2 regions of the Streptomyces sp. NPDC007095 genome follow, and region 1 is predicted to be linked to the other one. Evidence: riboswitches for the same ligand, from Rfam matches in the RefSeq annotation. Region 1 holds a riboswitch; the other holds the start of a gene.
What was found. Region 1 has a riboswitch for S-adenosylmethionine ahead of ABZ656_RS31555 (putative leader peptide). Riboswitches for the same ligand answer to the same signal wherever they lie in the genome.
Positions count from the first base shown of each region.

Region 2: another riboswitch for S-adenosylmethionine. It lies ahead of thrC (threonine synthase); the one in region 1 lies ahead of ABZ656_RS31555 (putative leader peptide).

Region 1 covers NZ_JBEYFS010000108.1:15,076-22,656, forward strand. The annotation lists gene ABZ656_RS31525 (hypothetical protein) at 1-87, opposite strand, end outside; gene ABZ656_RS31530 (class III extradiol ring-cleavage dioxygenase) at 480-1,277, shown strand; gene ABZ656_RS31535 (maleylpyruvate isomerase family mycothiol-dependent enzyme) at 1,333-2,127, shown strand; gene ABZ656_RS31540 (MarR family transcriptional regulator) at 2,347-2,892, opposite strand; gene ABZ656_RS31545 (YceI family protein) at 3,049-3,564, shown strand; gene ABZ656_RS31550 (glutathione S-transferase C-terminal domain-containing protein) at 3,630-4,319, opposite strand; gene ABZ656_RS31555 (putative leader peptide) at 4,472-4,552, opposite strand; SAM riboswitch class IV at 4,583-4,729, opposite strand; gene ABZ656_RS31560 (amino acid ABC transporter permease) at 5,195-6,160, shown strand; gene ABZ656_RS31565 (amino acid ABC transporter ATP-binding protein) at 6,157-6,981, shown strand; gene ABZ656_RS31570 (ABC transporter substrate-binding protein) at 7,092-7,581, shown strand, end outside.
Region 2 covers NZ_JBEYFS010000042.1:6,830-14,410, reverse strand. The annotation lists gene ABZ656_RS16785 (NADH:flavin oxidoreductase) at 1-1,047, opposite strand, end outside; gene groL (chaperonin GroEL) at 1,238-2,860, opposite strand; gene ABZ656_RS16775 (cold-shock protein) at 3,245-3,451, opposite strand; gene ABZ656_RS16770 (MoaD/ThiS family protein) at 3,912-4,187, opposite strand; gene thrC (threonine synthase) at 4,302-5,615, opposite strand; SAM riboswitch class I at 5,633-5,780, opposite strand; gene ABZ656_RS16760 (glucosyl-3-phosphoglycerate synthase) at 5,960-6,904, shown strand; gene ABZ656_RS16755 (trehalose-6-phosphate synthase) at 7,030-7,581, shown strand, end outside.

The DNA of each region.
Region 1 (7,581 bases):
GCGCAACAGGAGCAACGCGGTGTGCCGGGCGGGGTGGGGGCCGGTGATCCGGTCGTTCGGCGAGGGAACGGAGGGATGGTGCGACACGCGGTGGACTCCTTCGGCGGGCAGCCCGAACTCCGGACGGTCCACCGCTGAGCTGCGCCTGACCGTGGACGACTGCCGACCCTAGTGAAGCCCGTCGGCCACCGCGTCCAACCGGCGTCCGATCATGCATACGAAGATCGGACTACTTCCGATTGCGTACGGCGCCTTCCTCAGGGCCTCCGGGCGCCACCGTCCGTGGGTGTTTGGTTGACGTCTCAAGTGGGACGACCTACAGTCAAACTTGAAGGTTCAACTTAAAACCTGAGCCCGCGAGCCGGAGCACCCTCACCCACGTAAGGACCGGCATGAACTCCCTCCTCGATCCCGAGGTGCCCGCCGGAGCGTACGACCGGTTCCTGGTCGACGCGCTGCCATGAGCCCGGTCCCAGCGCGTGTGGACGCCCGCGGACGGACCCCTTCCCGCGCTGTACCTGAGCCACGGCGCGCCCCCGCTGTTCGACGACGGGCCGTGGCTGCGGGAACTGTTCGAGTGGGCCCAGTCCCTGCCGAAGCCGAAGAGCGTCCTGATCGTCTCCGCGCACTGGGAGGCGGCACCGCTGTGCCTGTCCGCCCCGGCGGCGCACACCCCGCTCGTCTACGACTTCGGCGGCTTCCACCCGCGCTACTACACGATGACGTACGACACTCCCGACGCGACCGCCCTCGCGCACCGCGTGGCCGGGACCATGCCGGACGGTGAGTCGCTGTACCAGCAGCCCTCCCGCGGCCTCGACCACGGCGCCTGGGTGCCGCTGATGGCCATGTACCCCTTGGGTGACATCCCGGTGCTCCAGCTCAGCATGCCCACCCATGACCCCGTCCGGCTCCTCGAACTCGGCGCCCGGCTCGGCCCGTTGCGGGAGGAGGGGGTCCTCGTGATCGGCTCGGGGTTCATGACGCACGGACTGCCCTTCATCACCCGCGAGATGCTGACGCAGGGCGAAGTGCCGGGCTGGTCCTCGGACTTCGACGCCTGGGTCGCCGACGCGCTCGCCCGCGGGGACGTCGACGAACTCGCGGCCTTCCGGACCAGGGCGCCCGGTATGCCGTACGCCCATCCGACGGTCGACCACTACATCCCGCTGTTCGTCACGCTGGGCGCCGCCCCGAGCGCCGACCGGACGGTGCGCACCACCGTCGATGGTTTCATGATGGGCTTCTCCAAGCGGTCCTTCCAGACCGCGGTGTGAACCCTTGAACCATCCACACCGACACAAACCGCTTTCACCTCAACGGAGTCGAGACATGAACGACCTTGCCGACCAGACCATCGACGCCCTGCGCGGCGGACACGACTACCTGACCGCCGTGGTGCACGGGCTCGCCACCGCCGACCTCACCCGGCCGTCCGGGGCGACTGAGTGGGACGTGTCCCAGGTCCTCGGCCACCTGGGCAGCGGCGCGGAGATCGGCCTGGCCTCCCTGGAGGGCGCGCTGAACGGAACCGGGCCCAAGGGCGGCGACTTCAACACGTCGGTGTGGGCGCGCTGGGACGCGATGTCCCCGGTCGAGCGCGCCGAGAGCTTCGTGACCGCCAACGAGGCGCTGGTGCGTGGGTACGAGGCTCTCGACCCGCGGGCCCGTGCCGAACTCCGGGTCGACCTCGGCTTCCTGCCCGCGCCCGTGGACGTCGCGACGGTGGCGGGTCTGCGGCTCGGTGAGTTCACCCACCACACCTGGGACGTGGAGGTGGCCTTCGACCGTACGGCGGTCCTGGCGCCCGCCGCGGTCGAGCCGCTCCTCGACCAGGCCGGACTGCTCATAGGCTTCCTCGGCAAGGTCGAGGCGCTCGGTGGACGGCAGGTTCGCCTCGCGGTCCACACCACCGCTCCGCGGCGCGCGTTCGGGCTCGACCTGGTCGACTCGGTCGTGCTCACCGACGAGCCCGTCGAGCCCGACGCCGTCCTGAGCGCACCGGCCGAGTGGTGGCTGCGGCTCGTCACCGGCCGCCATGCCGCCGACCACACCCCGGCCGAGGTGACCCTCAAGGGTGACGCCCTCACCCTCGACGACCTGCGACGCGTCTTCCCCGGGTTCTGATCCGCCGTTTCGCCCCCGGCATCCGTCGGTCTGCCTCCCAGGCATCCGTCGGTCTGCCTCCCAGGCATCCGCCGGTCCGCCCCCGGCATCCGTCGGTCTGCCTCCCAGGCATCCGCCGGTCCGCCCCCGGCATCCGTCGGTTGGCCCCCCGATGCCCGGCGTTCGTGCCGCCCGGCGTCCAACTCCGCGCACTCGTAGGCCTGCCCGGCCCTGAAGGGGCTACTTCCTCGGCCCCTCAGGGGCCGCATCGCCACCCTCGACCTGCCCGGAGTCCGCACCGGGACGGGGCGAGGGTGGCAGCAAGTCGTGCAGTGCCTCGTACCGCTGCGCGCAGGCCGTCTGTGCGATGGCCTGCGAGACGGCGTCGGCCAGCGGCCCCGTGGACTCGCGCAGCAGCCGCCGCGCCTTGTCCGTGAGGACCACCTCGATACCGCGCCGGTCGCTGCACGCCGACCGCCGTGTGATCAGTCCCGCGTGCTGCAGACACGCCACCTGATAGGTCAGCCGCGTCTTGGGGCGGCCCAGCAGTTCCGCGATCTGGGTCATCCGCAGGCTGGACCCGGGCTGGTCGGCCAGCAGGCACAGCACCAGGAACTCGTCGTGCGAGACGTCGAGGGTGTCCTTGACGCGGGCGCGCAGCTGCTGCTCGATCGCCCCGGCCGCCGCCAGGAGACGCATCCAGGCCCGCAGCGGGGCGGGCAGCAGCTCACTGTCACCCGACGGCTCGTGTTCGGGCAGGTCAGCGGGGGCGGAAGGGTCAGCCATAGTGTCCCAGTCTACCGGTTGTCCAAATTTGAAGAACCGGCTAGCGTGGAGTCATCCAAATTTGGATGACCGCGTTGTCCCCACAGTCCCCGTGTGCCGCGCGCCCCGTGCGTCGCGCACCCCTGTGCACCGTCCGTAACCGTCTGGAGAACTCTCATGACCGTCGCCGTCCAAACCGGCCTGTGGCAGCTCGACCCCGCCCGTACCGTCGTCGCCATCAAGCACAAGACGATGTGGGGCATGGTCACCGTGAAGGGCACCTTCACCGGAGTCACCGGAGAGGGCGAGGTGCAGCCCGACGGGACCGCCCGCGGCACCATCACCCTGGACGTCGCGTCCCTGGACACGAAGAACGCCAAGCGGGACAAGCACCTCCGCTCCGCCGACCTCTTCGACGCCGACCGCCACCCCACGATCACCTTCGCCGTCCGCGACGCCGTCCTCGGCCAGGACGACACCGTGGAGATCAACGGGCAGCTGACCGTGCGCGGCATCAGCCGGCCGCAGCCCGTCACCGGCCGCGTGACCGGGGCGAGCGCCGACAGCGTCACGCTCACCGCGGAGTTCACCGTGGACCGCGACCAGTTCGACATGGGCTGGAACCAGATGGGCATGATCCGCGGCCTGACGACCGTCACCGGCACGCTCGTCTTCACCCGCGCCAAGGCCTGAGCCGACGCGGCGCCGGGGCCCGGGCCCTGCGGCCCTACCGGCTCCGGCGACCTTGGCGTACGCGCTCAGCGCACCTTGCCGTGGAAGGCAGGGTGGGCGTCGAGCCGACGTACGTAGTCCCGGAGCCGACCGTACGGGGCGAGGGACTCCGTCGGGTCGAGTCGGGTCAGGGCCACCCAGAGGTCGACGTCCGCGGCCGTCAGCTCGTCGCCCAACGCGTAGGTCTGCGGGGCGAGTTGCCGGTCCAGTGACTGGAGTGTCGTCGTGCGCGCGAGCGGCGGGGCGGTGGGGGTGACGTCCCGGTCGAGGAGTTCGCGCAGGGCGTCGATGTCCGCGGTGAGGGCCGGTGGGTTCAGCCGGGGGAGGCGGGCGTCGTTCTGGCGGACCGGCAGCCCGGCGAGGTCACGCAGGATGTCGGGCGTGTGGTTGCTCACGATCCGTCCGCTCCAACGGTCGCACAGCGCGGGCGCGGTGAGCGGACCGTCGTAGTGGTGCCAGGTGGCCTCGTACGCGCCGCGCAGTGCGGCGAACGCGTCGGGTGTCTCGGCGGGAAGCGTCAGCAGCGTGGTGGCGACCGAGTCGTGGAGACCGAGCAGCTCCAGGGTGACCGAGATGCGCAGCGAACGCGGACAGCCCTCGGTGAGGTACAGCTGATAGCGGTGCGGCGCCGGGTAGAAACCGCCGGCCAGGCCGACGCCGATGCGGCTGCGGATGCGGTGGGGGCGAGGCGCGGCGAGCGAGACTGTCTTGGGCATGACTCTCCAGGGAACGTCGAAGCCCCCACGGCCCGTTGGGCGGCGGTGGCGGAACGGAGTGACTGCGCTGACGTACGGTCCCGTCCGGATCGTGGGACGTGCCCGACCGGACGGACCGCATGGATCAGTACGCGCTGGACGGACCGCCTGGACTAGTACGCGCTGGAGACCCGCTGCAGATCGATGTGCAGGCGCCTGGTCAGACCGTTCGTGCTCCTCCTGGCCATTCCCATCGCTCCCGTGTCCGGGGCTCGCGAGAGGCGAGACCACGCTTGTCCCGCCGCACCGGCGGAACCCGGTCGTCACCCGGGGCACCCCGTCGCGGTGGAAGGGTTGCCTGTCAGCGGGCCGGGGCCGATAACCGCGTCGAACGGGAGAAACCCGCACGACGGGCGCTGACAATCGTGACCGTCCCCGTCAGTCTCGGTCCGGTCCGCGGAGCCGTCAAGAAGGCATATGCGCGGTCTCACCACGTGGTCATTCCGGCCGGTGCGCGTTGACATTCGTTTGGGGCCATGCCTAACTTACGCCGCATCGGACCGGATCGACTCCGGTGCGTTCGAGGCCCAGCGGGGCGGAATGGTGACGGTGAACGCGATGTACGCAGCTGACGGGACGACCGCTTCGCGGCGCCACGGCTGCCCCGCCACCGCACTGTGTTGTACCTCCCGCGGCGCCCGCTGTCTCTGTCAGGGCTGACCGCTTCCGCCTTCCGCGACGTTGAACGTCCGCACGGCTCAACATCCCTCGCCCGCCACCCTGTTGGTGCGCTGTCGGTGAGCCTCCCCCTCCGTACCCCCTGACATCCGTCTGTCCCCGCGCGCACCGCCGTCGTACGGGCCGCGGCGGTGTGTCCGCATTCGTTGGAGCCCTCCATGAGTGAATCCCTGGGCTCCGCCGTGCCGTTGAGCACGACGGAGCCCCGCCCGGCCGCGGCACAGCGCGTGCTGCCCCTGCGCCACCCCGGCCGCTGGATCGCCTCGGCGATCGTGCTCGTCGTGGTCGCCCAGACCGTCCACGGGCTGGCGACCAACCCCTTCTTCCAGTGGGACAGGTTCCAGTACTGGTTCCTGCGTCCCACGATCCTCGACGGCCTGCTCATCACCCTCGAAGTGACGCTCTACAGCGCTGTGTTGGGCCTGCTCGGCGGTATCCTGCTCGCCCTGGCCCGGCTCTCCAGGAGCCCCGTGCTGCGCGCGGTGAGCTGGGTCTACATCTGGCTGTTCCGCTCGGTGCCGCTCATCGTCGTCCTGCTCTTCCTCTACAACTTCAGCGCGCTCTACAAGACGCTGAGCCTCGGTGTCCCCTTCGGCCCCGCCTTCCTCACCTTCGACGAGTCCCGGCTCGCCACCGACATGGTCGTCGCGGTCGTCGGACTGAGCCTCAACGAGGCGGCGTACGCGGCGGAAGTGGTCCGCGGCGGCATCCTCTCCGTCGACCAGGGCCAGCACGAGGCGGCCTCCGCACTCGGTCTGCCCAAGGGCTACCAGTTCAGGAAGATCGTGTTCCCGCAGGCGCTGCGCTCCATCACACCGAACTACGTCAACCAGCTGATCGGCCTGATCAAGGGCACCTCGCTGGTCTTCTACGTCTCGCTGCTCGACCTCTTCGGCTCGGTGCAGAGCATGGGCTCCACCTACCCCGGCGACATCGTGCCGCTGCTGCTGGTCGCCACCGCCTGGTACCTGATCCTCACGAGCGTCGTGTCCGTCGTCCAGTTCTACGTCGAGCGGTACTACTCGCGCGGCGCGCTGCGCTCCCTCCCGCCGACCCCGTTGCAGAAGGTTCGCGCCGGTCTGCGTGACCTGCGGGCCCGGGTCCGCAAGGAGGCGGCGATATGACCGGCGAGACGCTCGCGATCCGACCGGCCGCCGTCGAGGTGCGCGATGTGCACAAGTGGTACGGCACCCAACGCGTACTGAACGGAGTGGAGTTGACGGTACGGCCCGGAGAGGTCACCGTGATCCTCGGTCCGTCCGGCTCCGGCAAGTCCACCCTCCTCAGGGTGATCAACCACCTGGAGAAGCCCGAGATCGGCCATGTCAGCCTGAACGGCGAGCTGATCGGCGTACGCCGGCACGGCGGGCGAAGCGAGATGGGGGTCCCCCCGGCCGAAGGCCGGGGGAGGCTCAAGGAGCTGACCGAGCGGGCGATCCTGGCCCAGCGCGGCCGGATCGGGTTCGTATTCCAGAACTTCAACCTGTTCCCGCATCTGACGGTGCTGGACAACGTGGCGGCCGCGCCGGTGGCGACCCGACGGCTGAAGCGGCCCGAGGCCCGGGAACTCGCGCGCACCCTCCTCGACCGCGTGGGTCTTGCCGACAAGGCCGACGCCTATCCACGGCAGTTGTCGGGCGGCCAGCAGCAGCGGGTCGCCATCGCCCGCGCCCTCGCGCTGCGGCCCGGAGTCATCCTCTTCGACGAACCCACCTCCGCCCTCGACCCCGAGCTGGTCGGTGAGGTGCTCGCCGTCATCAAGGACCTGGCCACCAGCGGCACCACGCTCGTCATCGTGACCCACGAGATCGGCTTCGCCCGCGAGGTGGCCGACCGGATCGTCTTCCTCGACGAGGGCCGCGTCGTCGAACAGGGCTCACCCACTGAGGTGTTGGACCACCCGGCACACGAGCGGACCAGGGACTTCCTGAGCAAGGTCCTCTGAACTTCCCTCCCTCACCGCACCTTCACCCACCGCCCCTGCACCCATCTCGCCTGAATCCACCACGCCTTCCCTCACCCCACGTCACTCACGAACATCGGACAAGGACAGCCATGCGCACCCTCACCCTCCGCGGCAGACTCCTCCGTGGCCTCACCGCCTCCACCGCCGTCGCCGCTCTCGCCGCAGGGCTCGCCGCGTGCGGGGGCGAGAGCGAGGCGGCCACCACCTCCGACAGCGCGGCCGCCGGCACCGTCACCGTGGGCGCGCTCTCCAACGGCGCCGCGCGGCAGACCGACCTCAAGGTGTCCGAGGTCAAGTCCATCAGCGCCGAGCTGCCCAAGTCGGTCGCCAAGAGCGGCAAGCTGGTCGTCGGCGTCGGCGCGCTGCCCGCCGGGTTCCCGCCGCTGGCGTACGTCGGCCAGGACCAGAAGACCCTCACCGGTGCCGAACCCGACCTCGGCCGACTGGTCGCCGCGGTCCTCGGACTGAAGGCGGAGGTGAAGAACTCGACCTGGGAGAACCTGTTCGTCGGCATCGACAGCGGCAAGGTCGACGTCGCCTTCTCCAACGTCACGGACACCGAGGAACGCAAGAAGAAGT
Region 2 (7,581 bases), on a different contig from region 1:
CTCCGGGTCCTGGAGGAGGGCGCGGCCCACGGCGACGAGGTCGAACTCGTCACGCTCCAGACGGTCGAGGAGGTTGTCGAGGGAGGCCACCTTGGAGCCCTCGCCCATGAAGGCCTTGATGAAGTCGCCGTCGAGGCCGACCGAGCCGACGGTGATGGTGGGCCTGCCCGTGAGCTTCTTGGTCCAGCCCGCGAGGTTCAGGTCGGAACCGTCGAACTCGGGGAGCCAGTAGCGGCGGGTGGAGGCGTGGAAGGCGTCGACGCCGGCGGCGGCGAGCGGGGTCAGGATGGCCTCCAGCTCCTCCGGGGTCTCGGCGAGCCGGGCGTCGTAGTTGTCCGACTTCCACTGCGAGTAGCGGAAGAGGACGGGGAAGTCGGCCGAGACCGAGTCACGGACCGCGGCGACGATCTCCGCCGCGAACTTCGTACGGGCGACGGGGTCACCGCCGTACGCGTCCGTACGGCGGTTGGTGCCCGCCCACAGGAACTGGTCGAGCAGATAGCCGTGCGCGCCGTGCAGTTCGACGCCGTCGAAGCCGATGCGTTCGGCGGTGGCGGCGGCCTCGGCGAACGCGGCGATGACCTCGTCCAGGTCGGCCTGGGTCATGGCCTTGCCGGTGCCCTCGGTGCCGTCGAGACGGATGCCGGAGGGGCCGACCGCAGGGGCGTCGGCGTACGGCGGCCGTCCTGCCTTGCGCACCATGCCGATGTGCCACAGCTGCGGAACGATCGTGCCGCCCGCCGCGTGCACCGCGTCGGCGACCTTCGTCCAGCCCGCGAGCTGCTCCGTGCCGTGGAAGCGCGGGACACGGTCGCTCTCGCCTGCCGAGTCGTGGCCGACGTACGTGCCCTCGGTGACGATGAGGCCCACGCCCGCGGCGGCGCGGCGGGCGTAGTACTCGGCCACGTCCTCACCGGGGACGCCGCCCGGGGAGAACTGCCGGGTCATCGGTGCCATCGCGATCCGGTTCGGGACGGTCAGGCCGTTCAGCGAGACGGGGCGGGACAGGATCTCGGCCGCGCGGGAGGCGGGGGCAGTCGTAGACACGTGTGGGGGCTCCTCGGGTACCGGATGGTATGTGCGTATGCATTGATGGTGCGTCAACCACAACTCCCCGGTCGGTCGTGTCATTCCGGCCGCCCGGCACCTCGCCCTGTGACCCCGGACACGCCCGAGGGCGGCACCCCCTGTTTCCAGGGAGTACCGCCCTCGGCAGGAAAACCGATCCTCGAAGGGATCAGAAGTCCATGTCACCGCCCGGCATGCCGCCGCCGGCCGGCGCGGCGGCCTTCTCCGGCTTGTCGGCGATGACGGCCTCGGTGGTCAGGAACAGCGCGGCGATGGAGGCGGCGTTCTGCAGAGCAGAGCGGGTCACCTTCGCCGGGTCGATGATGCCTTCGGCGATCATGTCGACGTACTCACCGGTCGCGGCGTTCAGGCCGTGGCCGACGGGCAGGTTGCGCACCTTCTCGACGATGACGCCACCCTCGAGACCACCGTTGACGGCGATCTGCTTGAGCGGGGCCTCCAGGGCGAGTCGCACGGCGTTGGCGCCGGTCGCCTCGTCACCCGAGAGCTCGAGCTTCTCGAAGACCGAGGAGGCCTGGATGAGGGCCACGCCGCCACCGGCGACGATGCCCTCCTCGACGGCCGCCTTCGCGTTGCGAACGGCGTCCTCGATGCGGTGCTTGCGCTCCTTGAGCTCGACCTCGGTGGCGGCACCGGCCTTGATGACGGCCACGCCGCCGGCCAGCTTCGCCAGGCGCTCCTGGAGCTTCTCGCGGTCGTAGTCCGAGTCGGAGTTCTCGATCTCGGCACGGATCTGGTTGACCCGGCCCTGGACCTGGTCGGCGGAGCCGGAGCCGTCCACGATCGTGGTCTCGTCCTTGGTGATGACGACCTTGCGGGCACGGCCCAGCAGGTCCAGACCCGCGTTCTCCAGCTTGAGGCCGACCTCCTCGGAGATGACCTCGCCGCCCGTGAGGATGGCGATGTCGCCGAGCATGGCCTTGCGGCGGTCACCGAAGCCCGGAGCCTTGACGGCGACGGACTTGAAGGTGCCACGGATCTTGTTGACGACCAGGGTCGACAGGGCCTCGCCCTCGACGTCCTCGGCGATGATCAGCAGCGGCTTGCCGGACTGCATGACCTTCTCGAGGAGCGGCAGCAGGTCCTTGACGTTGCTGATCTTCGAGTTGGCGATCAGGATGTACGGGTCGTCGAGGACGGCCTCCATACGCTCCATGTCGGTGGCGAAGTACGCCGAGATGTAGCCCTTGTCGAAGCGCATACCCTCGGTGAGCTCAAGCTCCAGACCGAAGGTCTGGGACTCCTCGACGGTGATGACGCCTTCCTTGCCGACCTTGTCCATCGCCTCGGCGATGAGCTCGCCGATCTGGGTGTCGGCGGCGGAGATGGAGGCCGTGGAGGCGATCTGCTCCTTGGTCTCGACATCCTTGGCCTGCTCAAGGAGGGCACCGGAGACGGCCTCGACGGCCTTCTCGATACCGCGCTTGAGAGCCATCGGGTTGGCGCCGGCGGCTACGTTGCGCAGGCCCTCACGGACGAGAGCCTGGGCGAGAACGGTCGCGGTGGTCGTACCGTCACCGGCGACGTCGTCCGTCTTCTTGGCGACTTCCTTGACCAGCTCGGCGCCGATCTTCTCGTACGGGTCCTCGAGCTCGATCTCCTTGGCGATGGAAACACCATCGTTGGTGATCGTGGGGGCGCCCCACTTCTTCTCGAGGACGACGTTGCGGCCCTTGGGGCCAAGGGTGACCTTGACGGCGTCGGCGAGCTGGTTCATCCCGCGCTCGAGACCGCGCCGTGCCTCCTCGTCGAACGCGATGATCTTGGCCATGTGAAGTGGTCCTCCCGGACTGGGGTGGATTGCTCCGGACCGCGCTGGCGCCCGCGACGGACGGCCTGCCTGCCCCGTGGTTCCTTGCACCACCTGGCCTGCGGGCCTCACCGACCCGGTCCTTCGTTATCACTCTCACCTTCAGAGTGCTAACGCCAATGATTAGCACTCGCCCCTGCCGAGTGCAAGCGACTTCCCTTGATCCGCAGGTGAGAAGGGGCGCGCAACCCGCGCGTCGCGCCGGTGCGCGAGCGGGCCCGCGGCGACGGACGGACAGCCACGCCGGCGGACAGACAGTCACATCTACGGACAGACAGACCGAAGGGCTCGCACCCCATGGGATACGAGCCCTTCGTCACGTCGAACAGTCAGTCGGCGCGTGCTTCAGCCGGTCGCGAGCCGGACCATGTCCGCCTGCGGCCCTTTCTGGCCCTGCGAGATCTCGAAATCGACCCGCTGCCCCTCTTCCAGGGTGCGGTAGCCGTCCATCTGAATCGCGCTGTAGTGGACGAATACATCCGCACCACCGTCGACCGCGATGAAGCCGTACCCCTTCTCCGCGTTGAACCACTTGACGGTGCCCTGAGCCATGCCTAACTCCCCTATTACTGGCCCTTGCACAGGACCGCACTTCGCGGACCCGGGTCAGACCTCACCCCCCAACGGTTGGGGGTGTGCGCCGGAACGCGTCGACCGCGGCTGAATGTATCTGTCCAACTGCCGTCTGCAACAGGTCAATCGGACGAGAATTCCGGGCATGACCGATCGGGAATATGGGGAGAATTTGCGAAGATTCAGGGCAAGTCGGGCCCCATAAATGCCGTATAAGGCTCAAAAGTGCGGGACACTTTGGCTACTTCTTGCCGGACTTCGGGCGCGAACTCATATGCACCCGGCATGCAAAGTGGAGCGGCTTCCCCAACTGTACCGCGCTCAACCATACAGAATTGCCCCCTCCGCTTCTCTCACGGAGGGGGCAATTCGATGAACTCTCGGTAATTGGCATTACCAAGGGTAACAATCTCACCCTGGGTAACGGCCTTCGAGGTGGTCAGCCACCGGCGACGGCAGGAATGATCGAGACGCCCGCGCCGTCCGGCGTCGCCGTCTCCAGCCCCTGCTCGAAGCGGACGTCGTCATCGTTCACGTAGACGTTGACGAACCGGCGCAGCTTGCCCTGGTCGTCGAGAACGCGGGCGGAGATGCCGGCGTGGTTCTTCTCCAGATCGGCGATGACCTCGCCGAGGGTCCCACCCTCGGCCGTCACCTCGGCCTGACCACCGGTGTAGGTGCGCAGGATGGTGGGGATGCGGACGGAAACGCTCATTCTTGTGACCTCCGGTCGGGTAAGGGCTTTCAGGGGCGCGGGGCGTTGCTGAATACGCTGCTCCGCCACATGGGCGCGACCAGCCCCCGCCGGCCCGCAGACGAACAACGACGCTTACGCGAGCCCGGCTTCCCGGAAGGACTCGAGGCTGGGGCGAATCGTCGCGGTGAGCCCGGTACCGGCCACCGCATCCAGCGTCTTCAGACCATCACCGGTGTTCAGAACGACGGTGGTCAGCGTCGGGTCCAGCAGCCCGTTCTCGATCAGCTTCTTCGTCACGCCCACCGTCACACCGCCGGCGGTCTCCGCGAAGATGCCCTCCGTGCGAGCGAGCAGCTTGATCGCGTCCACGACCTGCTCGTCGTTCACGTCCTCCACGGCCCCGCCCGTGCGCCGCGCGATGTCCAGCACGTACGGCCCGTCCGCCGGGTTGCCGATCGCCAGCGACTTGGCGATGGTGTTCGGCTTCTGGGGCCGTACGACGTCGTGGCCGGCCTTGTAGGCGACGGACACCGGCGAGCAGCCCTCGGCCTGGGCGCCGAAGATCTTGTACGGCTTGTCCTCGACCAGCCCGAGCTTGATCAGCTCCTGAAGACCCTTGTCGATCTTCGTGAGCTGGGAGCCGGAGGCGATGGGCACCACGAGCTGGTCGGGGAGCTTCCACCCCAGCTGCTCGCAGATCTCGTACGCCAGGGTCTTGGAACCCTCCGCGTAGTACGGCCGCAGGTTGACGTTGACGAAGCCCCAGCCCTCGCCGGCCGGGTCGCCGATCAGCTCGGAGCAGAAGCGGTTCACGTCGTCGTAGTTGCCCTCGATGCCGACGAGCTCGCCGCCGTAGATCGCGGCCATGACGACCTTGCCCTGCTCCAGGTCGTGCGGGATGAACACGCAGGAGCGGAAGCCGGCGCGGGCGGCGGCGGCACCCACGGCGCCGGCGAGGTTGCCGGTGGAGGAGCAGGAGAGAGTGGTGAAGTTGAAGGCACGCGCCGCCTCGATGGCCTGCGCCACGACGCGGTCCTTGAAGGAGTGCGTCGGGTTGCCGGAGTCGTCCTTGACGAAGAGCTTGCCGGCCTCGACACCCAGCTCGCGGGCGAGGTTGTCGGCCTTGACGAGCTTGGTCCAGCCGGGGTTGATGTTCGGCTTGTCGGCGACGTCGGCCGGGACGGGCAGCAGCGGCGCGTAGCGCCAGATGTTCGCGGGGCCCGCTTCGATGCGCGCCCGGAGCTCTTCGGTTTCGTAGGCCGAGAAGTCGTACGCGATCTCCAGCGGGCCGAAACACTCCTCGCAGGCGAAGACCGGGCCGAGCGGCACGCGGTGCCCGCACTCGCGGCAGGAAAGCGCGGCGGCGGGTCCGAGATCCACACCGACTACGGTGGTGGTGTCGCCCGCGACAGGGTTCGTGGTGCTTGCAACAGTCTGCGCAGCCATGGAGGCGAGGCCCTTTCTCCTCATCTTCCTCACGACGCACTTCGCCGTGAGACGGATTTGGCACCTTCCCTAGCCGGGAGCCTCGCCACATCAATGTGACAGGAACCAGCTGGAGGGTTGCCGGGGCTTCATCGGGCCGTATCCCTCTGCCCCTCTGGATGAGCGGTATTCGGTTGTGTCGTGCGGGTGGTGCGGTGGTCCGCAAATGATCTACGACATGCGATGGTCATCCGCGTTGTTCAAGACTGTAACCGAAGGCCAGGACAGTTGAGATAGTCGTCCGAACCGCGAGATGGATCACACCGTGAGACACCGGGTGATCAGACAGTGAGGAGCCGCAGACTGTGCTGAAGGAAACTGAGCGCTGGCTGAGCAATCGCTCCTGGTCCGTGACCGATCGCCCGCTCCACAGACTCATGTCCGCCAAACGGGCCACGGGCTCCTCGGTGAGCGTCGTCCTGCCGGCGCTGAACGAGGAGGAGACGGTCGGCGAGATCGTCGCCATCATCCGCCACGACCTGATGCAGCAGGTCCCCCTCGTCGACGAGATCGTCGTCATCGACTCGGGTTCGACCGACCGCACCTCGGAGGTGGCCGCCGCGGCGGGCGCGCGCGTGGTGCACCGGGACGAGATCCTGCCGCGCATCCCGACCGTGCCCGGCAAGGGCGAGGTGCTGTGGCGTTCCCTCCTCGTGACGAGCGGGGACATCATCTGTTTCATCGACGCGGATCTGAAGGAGTTCTCCTCGGACTTCGTCTCCGGGATCGTGGGGCCGCTGCTCACCGAGCCCGGTGTGGACCTCGTCAAGGCGATGTACGACCGTCCGCTCGGCGGTGCGGCGGGGCAGGGCGGCCGGGTCACCGAACTCATGGCCCGCCCCCTCCTCAACATGCACTGGCCGCAGCTGGCCGGCTTCGTGCAGCCGCTCGGCGGGGAGTACGCGGCCCGCCGTTCGCTGCTCGAACAGCTCCCCTTCCCCGTCGGGTACGGGATCGAGCTGGGCATGCTGGTCGACGCCCTGCACCTGGTGGGCCTGGACGCGCTCGCCCAGGTCGACGTGGGCGTGCGCAAGCACCGCCACCAGGACGGGCAGGCGCTGGGCCGGATGTCCGCCGCGATCTACCGCACGGCCCAGCTCCGGCTGGCCCGCGGCCACCTGATCCGCCCGGCCCTCACCCAGTTCGAACGGAGCAGGGACGGTTTCGAGCCGCGGACGTACTCGGTGGACACGGAGGAACGTCCGCCGATGGTCGAAATCTCCGAGTACCAGAAACGAAGGGCGGCGTAGCAGCGCCCCTGCGAGGGGCGCGGGAACTGCGCGCTCAGCCCCCACCGGCCGGAAGATCACATACGACCCCTCATATGGCCAACGGGAACGTTTGAGCGTTTCCACGCGGGGCTAAGTTTCGAGGCATGGCTTCAACGCAAGGCGCCCACAACATCCTCGTCGCATCCAACCGCGGCCCGGTCACCTACGAGGTCCAGGAGGACGGCTCGCTGCGCGCCAGGCGCGGTGGCGGCGGGCTGGTCTCGGGCCTCTCCGCGATCGGGCCGGACGCGGGGGCCCTGTGGGTGTGCTCGGCGCTCGGCGACGGCGACCGCGAGGCGGTCCGGCGCGGGGTCGCCGAGGACGGCGTACGGATGCTGGACATCGACGCCGACGTGCACGCGGACGCGTACAACGGCATCGCGAACTCCGTGCTGTGGTTCGTCCACCACATGCTGTACCAGACCCCGCTGGAGCCGGTCTTCGACGCGGAGTTCCGGCGCCAGTGGGCGTCGTACGAGGCGTACAACCGCGCTTTCGCCGAAGCTCTGGCCGCGGAGGCGGCGCAGGGCGCGGTGGTGAACGTCCAGGACTACCACCTGACCCTCGTCCCCGGGATGCTGCGCGAGCTCCGCCCCGACCTGCGGATCGGCCACTTCTCGCACACCCCCTGGGCGCCGGTCGACTACTTCCGGATG